Regions from separate parts of the Pseudogemmobacter sp. W21_MBD1_M6 genome, predicted to be linked through region 2. Evidence: riboswitches for the same ligand, from Rfam matches in the RefSeq annotation. Region 2 holds a riboswitch; the other holds the start of a gene.
What was found. Region 2 has a riboswitch for thiamine pyrophosphate ahead of thiD (bifunctional hydroxymethylpyrimidine kinase/phosphomethylpyrimidine kinase). Riboswitches for the same ligand answer to the same signal wherever they lie in the genome.
Positions count from the first base shown of each region.

Region 1 (6,624 bases), on a different contig from region 2:
CAGCACCTCGGACAGGCTGCGGCTGGATACAGACAGAAAGATCAAAGCGGGCAGTGCGATGTTGATGACATAAGCCCCCAAAACACGCATGTCAGATTGCCGGAACAACCCACCCTTGACCGTTCCATAGCCCAACCCGATCGCAGCAAAGATCGGAAAGGTGATGGAAAGGATCCCGATCATAGATTAGCCGATCAGCCCCCGGTTTTCGCCGATCTGTCCGCGATGCAACAGCAGGTGGTCAAGGATCACGCAGGCCATCATCGCCTCGCCCACAGGCACGGCGCGGATGCCGACACAGGGGTCGTGACGCCCTTTTGTGATGATCTCGGTCTCTTCCCCGGATTTGGTGATTGTCTTGCGTGGCTTCAGGATCGATGATGTGGGCTTGACCGCAAAGCGGACGACAATGTCCTGCCCGGTGGAAATACCCCCCAGAATGCCGCCCGCATGGTTGGACGAATAGACCGGCCCGCCCGGCCCCATGCTGATTTCGTCGGCATTTAGTTCCCCGGTCAGCATGGCGGCCGACATGCCTTCTCCGATTTCCACGCCTTTGACAGCGTTGATCGACATCATCGCGGCGGCCAGATCAGTGTCTAACTTGCCGTAAACCGGTGCGCCGATGCCTGCGGGAACCCCGCGTGCAACCACCTCGATTATCGCGCCGACAGAACTGCCGGATTTGCGCAGACCGCCCAGATAGTCGGCCCAATCGGTCGCGGCCTTGGCGTCAGGCACCCAGAACGGGTTCTGTTCGATCTGGTCCCAGTCAAAGCCGTCACGATCAATTTTATGCGGGCCCATCTGCACCATATACCCGGTGATCTGCACATTGGGCGCAAGCACGCGGATTGCCTCGCGGGCAACGCCGCCCGCCGCCACGCGGGATGCCGTTTCGCGGGCAGAGGACCGCCCGCCGCCGCGATAGTCACGGATTCCGTATTTCTGCCAATAGGTGATGTCGGCATGACCGGGGCGGAACTTCTCGGCGATGTCGCCATAATCCTTGGACCGCTGATCGGTGTTTTCGATCATCAACTGGATCGGTGTTCCGGTGGTCTGCCCTTCGAACACGCCGGACAGGATTTTCACCTCGTCCGCTTCTTGGCGCTGGGTGGTGAACTTGTTCTGGCCCGGTTTGCGCTTGTCCAGCCAGTGCTGGATCATCGCCTCGGTCACCGGCACGCCGGGGGGGCAGCCGTCAACAGTGGCACCCAGGGCCGGGCCGTGGCTTTCGCCCCAAGTGGTGACGCGAAACAGATGACCGAAAGAGTTGATCGACATGGGCAGGGCTCCTTTAGGAAACGGTCTAGCGGGCGCGTGACTGCGCCTCAAGCGGTTTTGGCTTGTCTGGGGGGCCTATCGCGCCTAGATATTCACCTACCTCGGGGTGCTCGAAAGGGCTGAGACGCATTTGCGGACCCGTTGAACCTGAACCGGTTAAGACCGGCGGAGGGAAGGTTGTTGGATATTCTCCATCCTGACCCCGCCCGTCGCATATGGAGGATGACGATGAGATATCTGACACTTGCTGCGGGACTTTGCCTTGCGACAGTCGCGCAGGCAGAGACCCCAGTGCTAACAGTCTATGCCCCCGACTATTTCGGGTCCGAATGGGGCCCCGGCCCCGCGATTGAAGCGGCGTTCGAGAAAACCTGCGCCTGTGACCTGCAATTCGTGACCGGCGACGTGTTGCCGCGACTGATGTTGGAAGGCGCGCGCACCAAGGCGGACGCGGTGATCGGGTTGAACACCGATGTCACCAAAAAAGCCCGCGAAACCGGCCTGTTCGCCACCCATGGTCAGGACACGACCGACCTGACGATGCCGATCAAATGGACCGATGAGGTGTTCCTGCCGTTCAACTGGGGCTACACCGCCTTCGTCTACGACAACACAAGGATCACCAATCCACCGACCAGCTTTCAGGCTTTGCTGGACGCGCCGGATGATCTGAAAATCGTGATCCAGGACCCGCGCACCTCGATCTCTGGCCTTGCGCTTTTGCTGTGGGTCAAGGCGATTTATGGTGACGAGGCACAGGCCGCCTGGACCAAACTGGCCCCAAAAATCCTGACCGTGACCAAAGGCTGGTCCGAGGCGTATGGCATGTTCACCGACGGCGAGGCGGATATGGTGCTGTCTTACACGACGTCGCGGCTGTACCATATCATCGCGGAGCAGGATCAGACAAAGTCTGCAGCCATCTTTGATGAAGGGCACTATTTCATGGTCGAGCTTGCGGGGAAAATTGCCGGAACGGACCAGCCGGAACTGGCAGACGCGTTCATGGATTTCATTCTGACAGAGGAATTCCAGTCGCTTATCCCAACCGGAAACTGGTCCTATCCTGCGAAACTGGACCCATCAAAGCTGCCGCCTGAATTCGCGCAGCTGGGTGTGCCGGCCAAGACGATTTTCTATTCGGAAGACGACGCCGACGCCCTGCGCGACGCGGCATTGGCCGAATGGCTAAGCGCGCTGTCGCAATAACGCCGGTGGTTTGGGCGGGGGCCGCGGCTGCGGCCCTTGTCCTGACGCTGACGATTGGCACGCTGGGCGCTGTTGTCTGGCGTGCCGAAGGGTTTGGCGGCTTGGGTCCGGCGGACTGGCAGGCGGTGCGGTTCACCCTGATGCAAGCGTTTGTGTCCTCTGCGCTGAGCGTTGGCCTTGCGATACCTGTCGCGCGGGCGCTGGCGCGGCGGCAGTTTGTCGGAAAGGGCCTGTTGGTGACGCTGCTTGGTGCGCCTTTCATTCTGCCCGTTATCGTGGCCGTCCTTGGGTTGCTGGCGGTGTTTGGCCGCAATGGCATGGTGAACCACGCGCTGCTTTGGGCCGGATCAGAGCCTGTTTCGATCTACGGGTTTCAGGGCGTCGTGCTGGCGCATGTGTTCTTTAACCTGCCGTTGTCGACCCGCCTTATCCTGCAAGGATGGCAGGCGATACCGGCAGAGCGGTTCCGCCTTGCGGCCTCTTTGGGGTTCTCGTCCACCGACGTGAAACATGTGCTGGAACGCCCGATGCTAAGGACCGTTCTGCCCGGCGCATTCGTGGTGATCTTTCTGATATGCACGACCAGCTTTGCAGTCGCTCTTGCGCTTGGGGGTGGACCAAAGGCGACGACCGTCGAACTGGCGATCTATCAGGCGTTCCGCTTTGACTTTGATCTGGGAAAAGCGGCGCTTTTGGCCTGTATCCAGTTTGCGATCTGTGCCGTTCTGGCGGGCGTGTCCATTTGGGTCACTGTTCCTGTGGTCACGGGGGGCGGCGTGGACCGCATCGTGCAGCGCTGGGATACCGGCGCCCTGTGGATGAGGGCGCTGGACGCATGCTGGATCATGGCTGCGGCGGCGTTTCTGCTGGTGCCGCTGACGATGATCGTCTTGCAGGGCTTGCCGGGGCTTGCGTCACTTGGTGCCAGCACCGGCTGGGCGGCGGTGCGGTCTGTTTGTGTTGCTTTGGTTTCGGCGTTTCTGACGCTGGGGCTGGCGCTGCCCGTTGCCCTTGTCGTGGCGGGCAAGCGTTTCGGGCGGGCGTCTTTTATGATGGAGGGGATCGGGTATCTGGCGATTGCGGCCTCTCCTTTGGTGATTGGAACGGGGCTGTTCATACTGGTTTTTCCTGTCGCTGATCCCGTTGCGCTGGCCTTGCCGATCACTGCGGCGATCAACGCGGTAATGAGCCTTCCCTTTGCGATGCGCGCGCTGATTCCGGCCGTGCAAGAGGTAGAGGCACGGTTCGGTCCCTTGGCGGACAGTCTGGGCATGACCGGCATGGCCCGGCTGCGGTATCTGTTGCTGCCGCGTTTGCGGCGGCCAATCGGGTTTGCCGCAGGGTTGGCTGCGGCGTTGTCGATGGGCGATTTGGGGGTGATTGCGCTGTTCGCGGACCCTGATCACGCGACGCTGCCCCTGCATCTTTACCGACTTATGGGGGCCTACCGGATGGAGGGTGCGGCGGGTGTTGCTTTGGTCTTGTTGGCGCTAAGTCTTGTGCTGTTCTGGATATTTGATCGGGGGGGCCGGGTGGATGTTGACGCTTGAGGGACTGCGGATCGAAATGGACGACTTCCAGCTTTGTGCCGACCTGACAATCAAGCAAGGATCGCGCGTTGCAGTGGTCGGGCCGTCGGGGGCGGGGAAATCGACCCTGCTTGGCGCTTTGGCCGGGTTTGTGCCGATCACGGCGGGCCGGATTCTGTGGGAAGGTCAGAATATTTCAATGCTTTCGCCAGCGCAGCGGCCCATCAGCCTGCTGTTTCAGGACAACAACTTGTTTCCGCATCTGACGGCGGCACAGAATGTGGGTCTTGGCCTGCGACCCGATTTGCGGCTGTCACCGGCGCAAACCGCACAGGTCAACGAGGCGCTGTTGCGCGTGGGCCTGAACGGCATGGGTGGGCGCAAGCCTGCGGAACTGTCCGGCGGGCAGCAAAGCCGCGTGGCCTTGGCGCGAATGCTGTTGCGGGGAAAGCCGCTTGTGCTGCTGGATGAGCCGTTCTCGGCGCTTGGCCCGGCATTGAGGGTTGAGATGTTGGATCTGGTTGCTGAACTGATGACAGAGTCCGGTGCGACAATGCTGATGGTCACACATGATCCGCAAGACGCGCTGCGTATTGCTGGTCAGACGGTGCTGGTTGCAGAGGGGATCGCCCACGCGCCGCAAGAAACCAAAGCGTTGTTCGCCGATCCACCAGAGGCACTGCGCCGCTATCTTGGCTAGGGACCGATGCGGCACATAAAAAAACCCGCCAGTACGGCGGGGTTTTCTGTTTTTGATACGGCCTGACTTAGGCGTGTTTCTTTTTGCCTTTGACGCCAGCCCAGATCCGCTTGTTCGTCAGGTACAAAAGCACCGACAACAGTGTCAGGAACAACACGGCGACAAAACCGGTTTGCTTGCGTGCCATCATCTTGGGTTCTGCCGTCCACATCAAAAAGGCGGATACGTCTTCCGCCAAGTGCTGAGTGCTGGCGGAATGCCCGTCAGCATATTCCACAAGATCATCCGACAGAGGCGGCGGCATTGCGATCCAGCCACCGGGGAAGGCGTGGTTTTCATAAAAAACCGTGCCTGCCTGCTCTTTTTCCTCGCCGGTGTATCCGGTCAGGATCGCGGTGATATATTCCGGTCCGCCGATACCCTTGAACATCTGGTTGATGCCGGTGCCATATGGCCCATGAAAACCAGCGCGGGCCTTGGCCATCAGGCTAAGGTCAGGTGCGTTTTCCAGACCGGACGCAGGGAAATGGTCTGTGGGTGTCGCTTCGCGATCTTCGCCGGTGTCCTTGTCGGTCACCGTAAAGTTTTTCGCATAGGCGATGACCTGCTCTTCGGGAAGAGCGGGACCGCCTTCGTCTGACAGCGTGCGGATCGGCACGAAGGTCAGGCCGTGACAGGCCGAGCAGACCTCTGTGTGAACCTGAAGGCCGCGCTGCAGCTGGTTCCGGTCAAATGCGCCAAACGGACCTTCGAAGGAAAACGCGACATCTTCGATGTGCGCGGTTTCCGCTGCGATGGCGTTACCTGCTGTCAGGGCAAGTGCGGCAATCGCCGAAAGGGTGAGGTTTCTGATCATGGTCATGTGATCCTTTCTCACTCTGCCGGTGTCGTTGCGGACGCAGAAGCTGCATCAGCACCGGGTTTGGCGTAGTGGGCGTTGAAATCGTCTTCGATCGTGGCGGGCTGTGCCAACGGTTTCTCGATCACGCCCAGAAGGGGCAAGAGGATCAGGAAATAGCCGAACCAGTATGCCGATGCGATCAGCGAGATTGTTGCGTAGGGCTCTTCTGCGGGCATTGCACCGACCCACATCAGGACGACAAAGTCCACGACAAGCAGGGCAAACCACCATTTGAACATGGGGCGATAACGACCCGAGCGGACCGACGATGTATCAAGCCACGGCGCCAGAGCCATAACGGCAATCGCGCCGAACATCGCCAGAACACCAAAGAACTTGGCGTCTACAATGCCGCCAGTGACGAACGAGGCGATTTGCACGACCCAGACATCAGCGGTGAACGCACGCAGGATCGCGTAGAATGGCAGGAAATACCATTCCGGGACGATGTGCGCAGGCGTCGCCAGCGGGTTTGCCATTGTGTAGTTGTCGGGGTGGCCCAGATAGTTGGGCATGAAGCCGACGATCGCAAAGAAGATCACCATAATCACGGCCAGCGCGAACAGATCCTTCATGACGAAGTAGGGCCAGAACGGCAGCGTGTCTTTTTCGGCCTCGGCTTTCGATCCGCGACGCACTTCTACACCTGTCGGGTTGTTGTTGCCCGTCGTGTGGAAGGCCCAGATGTGAACGATAACAAGACCGGCAATCACGAAGGGCAGCAGGTAGTGCAATGAGAAAAAGCGGTTCAACGTGGCGTTGTCCACGGCAGGCCCGCCCAACAACCAGGCCTGAATAGGCTCGCCCACCAAGGGGATCGCGCCGAACAGGCCGGTGATGACGGTTGCGCCCCAGAACGACATCTGGCCCCATGGCAGAACGTAGCCCATGAATGCCGTCGCCATCATCGCAAGGTAGATAAACATGCCGATGATCCACGTAATCTCGCGCGGGGCTTTGTACGACCCGTAGTAAAGGCCGCGGAAGATGTGGGCATA
Region 1 is NZ_JBGQOJ010000016.1:26,320-32,943, reverse strand. Features, by position in the region: gene ACEN2R_RS14900 (AEC family transporter) at 1-183, opposite strand, end outside; gene aroC (chorismate synthase) at 187-1,287, opposite strand; TPP riboswitch at 1,380-1,478, shown strand; gene thiB (thiamine ABC transporter substrate binding subunit) at 1,516-2,496, shown strand; gene ACEN2R_RS14885 (thiamine/thiamine pyrophosphate ABC transporter permease ThiP) at 2,472-4,046, shown strand; gene ACEN2R_RS14880 (thiamine ABC transporter ATP-binding protein) at 4,033-4,725, shown strand; gene ACEN2R_RS14875 (cytochrome c1) at 4,793-5,581, opposite strand; gene petB (cytochrome b) at 5,599-6,624, opposite strand, start outside.
Region 1: linked by a shared signal. The riboswitch ahead of thiB (thiamine ABC transporter substrate binding subunit) and the one ahead of thiD (bifunctional hydroxymethylpyrimidine kinase/phosphomethylpyrimidine kinase) in region 2 are both predicted to bind thiamine pyrophosphate.

Region 2 (6,624 bases):
TTTCCTCAAGCGTTTCGGATTTAACGACGGCCAGTGACCACGCGCGGGAAAAATGGACCAAAAACACATAGTCTTGGATCAGATAGTGTAGGAACGCAGAACGCGGCAGGGTGCCGTCGCCCAGCCGTTCGACAAAGGCGTGATGCGTGTAATCATGCCACGGCCCCGCAGCCCCCTCGCGCCAAAGCGCGAAGGTTTCACCATAATCAGGTGCCATCAGTTCGCCGTCACGTCGATAGCGATCTTGGACACAGGGTTTTGCGACGGGATCAGGCCAGCCTCATGCAAGAACGCCTCAAACGTGGCATAGCGGCCTTCGTCCATTGCTGTTGGGCGCAGGGCAAAGCGTGGCAGCGTATCGACCCAAGCTTTGGCGTTCAGCTCGTCTTGCAATTCGGCAGAGGTCCCTGCAAAGATTTTCCAGCTGTCCTCTGGGTGGTTCACAATGTACTGCGTCGCCTTTTCGGTCGCGGCCAAGAAACGGGAGATCATGTCTTTATCCATAGTGTCGGTGTTGGCGACATAGATCAGCTCGTCATAGGATGGCAGCCCTTCTTCTTCGACAAAAAAGCATTTGCCTTCGACGCCTTCGATTTCCATCTGGTTGAGTTCAAAGTTGCGGTACGCGCCGATGACGGCATCAACCTGACCAGACATCAACGACGGTGACAGCGACCAGTTCACATTGACCAGTTCGACATCATCCAAGGACAAACCGTGGTGACGCAGGATCGATCCTAGGACAGCCTCTTCTACGCCGCCGACAGAAAATCCGACCTTCTTGCCTGCCAAATCGGCAGGCGATTGGATCGGGCCGTCGGCGAGGGTCAGCAGGCAATTCAAAGGTGTCGCTACCAATGTTCCGACACGTTGCAAAGGCAGGCCTTCATGGATTTGCAGATGCAGTTGCGGTTGGTATGAAATCGCCAGTTCCGCTTTGCCTGCGGCGACCAGTTTGGGCGGATCCGATGGATCGGCAGGCGCGATGATTTCGACCTCAAGATCCTGTTCGGCAAAGTAGCCCAGTTCTTGCGCCACGATTATCGGGCCGTGGTCCGGGTTGATGAACCAATCCAGCAGAACGGTCATCTCATCGGCGGCCATTAGCGGAGAGGCCGCAAAGGAAAGTGCGACGGTCAAAGAGGTCAGTTTCATATCGGTTGTCTTTCAGTTGGTGGCGTGTCGCCCATTGCAATCAAAGTGATATCGCCGTCCCAATAGGAACGAAGATGCTTGGCAGCTTGCCAAGCGCGCAAACCGGATCGGCACGCGAAGACTGCACGTTGATTGCCGGCCGGAGTTGGTCGTTGATCGGCAAATTGCGCGACGGTTAGACGCCGCGCACCTACGGTAACCGGCGTTACGGCTTCTTTTGCGTCGCGTAACTCGATGACAAAATCGCAGCCTGTGACCTCTGAGACGGCGATGAATGTCAAATCTGCTGCGGGGTCTGGTGCTGTGTCGAACCGGAATCCGCTGGACCGGAAATTTTGCATATCAAAGCGGACCAACTGGCCTAAAGGCGAAGGCGTTTGGCCGATCATATACGCCAATGCCATCTGCGCCTGTGCGGCACCGATCATGCCCACAACTGGCCCCATGACCCCGGCTGTCGCACAGGTCGCCACGCGATCTGGCAGGTCGGGAAACACCGCGCGCAGCGAAGGTGCGGTATGGCAAAAACCGCCGACGTAGCCTGCAAGTCCCAACACGGACGCGCTGATGAGCGGGACGCCCAACGCTTTACACCTATCGGACAGAATGTAGCTGGTGGCAAAGCTGTCGGCGCAGTCCAAAACAAGCGTGCTTTGCCCGATGAAGGTCATCGCGTTTGATGGATCAAGCGCGATTTCAATAGCTTCAATCACGCAATCGTTGTTCAGAGCGCGCAGTGTTTGTGCCGCAACGACGGCCTTGGCCTTGCCAACGTCAGCCTCACGAAACAAGGTCTGCCTGTGGAGATTGGACAGGGACACAACATCGCCGTCTACCAATGTCAGTCGCCCAACGCCTGCCGCGACCAGATATTGCAATACCGGCGCTCCCAAACCCCCAACTCCAACCACAAGAACATGTGCAGCTTGGATTGCAGCTTGGCCCGCATCGCCCACCTCGGGCAGGCAAATTTGACGCGCATATCTAGTCATCGTGTCGCCGCCAGCCATGCGCGTACACGATCCTCCGGGATTTCGTTCAATGTGATGTCAGTGACAGCGGCGACCACATCCGCGCCCGCATCAAATGCACCCGACGCGCGGTCGATCGACATACCTCCGATTGCGATCAGCGGCGTTTCACCGATCAGGTCGCGCCAAGTGGTCAGCTTTGCGAGGCCCTGTTCATGCCACTTCATTTTCTTCAAGATCGTCGGGTAAATCGGCCCCAACGCTATGTAATCAGGGGCAAGCGCCATGGCGCGTTTCAATTCTGCCTTGTCATGCGTGCTGATCCCAAGCCGCAGACTCGCGGCGCGGATAGCTGTGATATCAGCGTCATCAAGGTCTTCTTGCCCAAGGTGGATATAGTCGCAACCAGCATCAATCGCGGCCTGCCAATGATCGTTGATGATCAGTGTGCAGTCGTGGTGCGCACAGATCAGTTTTGCACGTTGGATATGATCGCGTGCCACATCAGGCGCGACATTCTTAATCCGTAATTGCACCAACTTGATCCCAAGCGGGACAAGCCGTTCGATCCAATCGGCACTGTCAAAAATCGGATAAAATCGATCCAATGTCATGCCAAGAACGCCTTTCCTATCACAGGGGTCGATGGGGCCGCCATGTCTCGTGGCTCCATCGGGTCGGCGGCTCGGGCCAATTGACCTGCTTTGATTGCAGTCGCGAACGCCTCAGCCATTGCGGCAGGGTCGCCTGCCTTGGCCACGGCGGTGTTGAGCAGAACGGCGTCAAAGCCCATCTCCATCGCGGCGGCGGCTTGTGACGGCAGGCCGAGGCCTGCATCAATGACCAAAGGCACGTCGGGGAAATGGGCGCGCATGGCCCGCAGTCCAAAAATATTGTTCAGCCCAAGACCCGACCCAATCGGCGCACCCCATGGCATCAAAACTTTGCAGCCTGCGTGCAGCAGCCTGTCGGCAACGACCAAGTCTTCGGTGGTATATGGAAACACCTGAAACCCGTCCTCAGACAGAATGCGCGCGGCTTCAACAAGCCCGAAAACATCCGGCTGTAGGGTGTCTTCTTCGCCAATGACCTCTAGCTTGATCCATTTGGTATCAAACACCTCACGCGCCATATGTGCAGTCGTCACTGCTTCTTTGACGCTGTGACAGCCAGCGGTGTTGGGGAGAATATGCACGCCAAGTTTGCGGATGAGTTGCCAGAAGTCCTGGCCCGCGCGATCCTGCCCGCTTTCGCGGCGCAAGGAGACTGTCGCAACACTGGCACCGCTGCACTTGAACGCATTCGCCAAGATTGCAGGCGACGGGTATTGCGCGGTCCCCAGCATAAAGCCATTTGCCAATGTCGTGCCGTAAAAATCGCGCATGGCCTAACCTCCCTGCATCGGGGCAAGGACTTCGATGGCATCACCTCGCGTAAGGGCATGATCCCAGCGGGCCAGAGCAGGTACAAATGTGCCGTTTACGGCTGTGGCGACTTTGGCATCACCAAACCCCTCGGCTATCAGTAGATCGGCCAATGTGGTGACCTGCGAATCGATTGAGGCACCGTTAAGCTGCAGTTTCATCCATCATCTCCGGAGTTTTGTTGTCAAAAATCAGATCAACCACCATCCGCGCCAAGGCGGGGGCCAAAAGGAAACCGTGCCGGAACAAGCCGTTGGCATGGATCAATTTTCCGTTGCGCCTGATACGCGGTAGGTTGTCGGGAAAGGCAGGGCGGCTATCGACGCCAATTTCAACCACCTCGGCCTCACCAAACGCGGGGTTCAACGCATAAGCGGCACTGAGCAGTTCCAGCAAGGCACGCGCGGTGATATGCTTGCCTGCGTAGCCTTCAATCATCGTCGCGCCCAGCATGAAAATACCGTCGCCACGCGGCACGAGGTAAAGCGGGACACGGGGGTGCAGCAATCGGATGGGGCGAGTTAAGGTGACATCAGGACAGGACAAAACCAACATTTCACCTTTGACACCGCGCAGATCGTGCAGTTTGTCTTTGGCCTGAAACCCTCGGCAATCGATGGTCAAGCCTCGCTGTGCGTATTCATCAGGGTCGGCATCGTCTTGAACAAATGCTGCGCCGTCTGCCAAGACGCTTGCGCGCAATTGGGCAAGAGCAAGGCGAGGGGCAAGGTGGGCTTCGCTCTCAAAGAACAATCCCTTCGTAAAACGATCCCCCAAATCAGGTTCAAGGTTTGAAATTTCAAGCCCATTCACTTGGCGGAAACCGGTTGTGCGCCGGGCGAACCTCGCAAGATCAGATTTGTCGCGGGCCAGAGACACGACAAGTGAGCCGCAACGGTGCACGGCATTGGTTTTTGCTTCCCACCAATCTGTCGCTTCACATCCCAACCGAACAACGGGTTCCTCGGCGCTTTCGCCTTCGCAAAACGGTGCAAGCATGCCGCCCGCCCACCAGGAGCAGGCGTGAGGGCCCGCGTCCGTATGCCGGTCAACCAACACGACATCGGCCCCGCGATCCAACAATGCCCGCGCGACGCAAAGACCGGCAACGCCAGCACCTATGATCGTAGCCGCCGTCATCCCCATTGGCCGTGAAAGTGGTGCACGGGGCCGTGACCCTTTCCGATTTGCAAGGTGTCGGCGGCCTTGATCGCCGCCTGAAGGTATTCGTGTGCCGCAGTCACGGCATCCTTTAGATCAAGCCCTTGTGCAAGGCGTGCCGCGATGGCTGCCGAGTAGGTGCACCCTGTGCCATGGGTGTTGTGTGTGTCGATCCGCGGCGCTGCGAATGTGGCGATAAGGCCGCTCGCATTGACAAGCACGTCTGTGCACCTTCCGCCAACAGCATGGCCACCCTTCATCAGGACGGCCTTCGGTCCCATCTCGATCAGCCGCTGCCCTTGCCTGGCCATCTCTTCGGGTGTTGTCGCCTCGGATGTGTTCAACAACCGCGCGGCTTCGGGTAAATTCGGGGTTAGAAGGCTTGCATGCGGCAGGATCTGCGTGATCAGCGCGGTTACTGCGGCGTCTTGTAAAAGCGCATCGCCCGACTTTGCGATCATCACCGGATCAACGACGATCGGGCCTTCGAACGCAGCCAAGCGTTTAGCCGAGGCTGAAATGTTCGCCACAGAAAACAGCATCCCCAACTTGATCACATCAACACCAAGATCCGATAAGACCGCATCGATTTGCGCGGCAACGATGTCGGCTGGCACCGCATGCACTGCCGTCACGCCTATTGTGTTTTGGGCGGTCACTGCGGTGATGACGCTTGCGCAATACGCCCCGACTGCAGAGACCGCTTTGATGTCAGCCTGCACGCCAGCGCCGCCTCCACTATCGGAGCCAGCAATGGTCAGGACAATCGGGGTGTGTTTTGCCACGGGCACGTCTCCACAGTATGGGCCGTGCCAACGCAAGAATGAGCCTCGTGCGATCTTAGTCGCACAATCTACCCGTTCCCTACGCCGGTATAACCCGGATCAGGTTCGACGGGTCGGTGCGCGCACCTCTCAGCCCAAATGGGCCCCCCGACGGATGATTTCGTTACCGTTTTGCCGCAACTCGCGAGCGAAGCGGTGTTATTCGTCTACTTCGTTATGATAGGATACCGCCAACTGCAATATCCGAAATGACGCATGTTAGCGCTGTGACAGCCAAAGGTGCCCTGATCACATTCTTTCAAATCTTCAAAGCGGGCGTTGGTAAACTATGGAGCCTCATGTAAATTCGACCTAAAATCGACTTGCTGCGCTGCAGAACGGAACTCGGTTTAGAGTTCATCGGGACGTCGGCTTTTAACTTGGTGACTACGCTGCCATATGCTTACGGAACTATTCGTGGGCTTGCACCATCTGATCGAATCGCGTCGTGAGGACGTGCAAGAACACCGTCGACATGCTGGCGGTTGGCACCCTGACTAGCCCAAACCGAGCCGAAGATAACTGCAGCGCCGACAAACTGGAGTGGTGCTAGAGATTGTCCACCAAGCCAAAGCCAGCCAAGGATCACCGCCGTGACAGGGCTCATCATACCCAGCATGGAGACGGCCCCAGGCTCGAGCCTGGCAACGCCCCTGAACCAGATGGCGTAGGTCGCGGCGGCTCCAACAAGACCGAGCCAGACGAGGCCCGCCAGGTTCGAGACCGTGAGCGGCGGCAGCGGCGGTTCGACGATCAGGGCGAACGGCAGCAGGATCAGACCTCCGGCGGTGAGTTGCCAGGCGGTGAAGCTGAGTGCCGAAACGGGCGGCTGCCATTTGCGGCTGAGAACCGTGCCTGCTGCCATCGACGCAGCGCCACCCAGGCCGGCGGCAATGCCGACGGTGTCGAGTGCGGCCTCCGGGCCCACGAGCAGAAGCCCCACACCTAGCACGCCGGTCGCCGCCGTGGCGACGGCTCCCACCCGGATCGGCGTGCCGAGCCATCCGCGCGCCATAAGGATCACCATCATCGCTTGCAGCGACCCGAGCGTCGCGGCGACCCCGCCGCGGAACGTGTCAACGACTTTGA
Region 2 is NZ_JBGQOJ010000039.1:8,006-14,629, forward strand. Features, by position in the region: gene tenA (thiaminase II) at 1-217, opposite strand, end outside; gene ACEN2R_RS19855 (ABC transporter substrate-binding protein) at 217-1,155, opposite strand; gene ACEN2R_RS19860 (HesA/MoeB/ThiF family protein) at 1,152-2,165, opposite strand; gene ACEN2R_RS19865 (thiamine phosphate synthase) at 2,144-2,740, opposite strand; gene ACEN2R_RS19870 (thiazole synthase) at 2,737-3,510, opposite strand; gene thiS (sulfur carrier protein ThiS) at 3,514-3,711, opposite strand; gene ACEN2R_RS19880 (FAD-dependent oxidoreductase) at 3,695-4,690, opposite strand; gene thiD (bifunctional hydroxymethylpyrimidine kinase/phosphomethylpyrimidine kinase) at 4,687-5,496, opposite strand; TPP riboswitch at 5,556-5,656, opposite strand; partial or broken gene ACEN2R_RS19890 (DMT family transporter) at 5,939-6,624, opposite strand, start outside.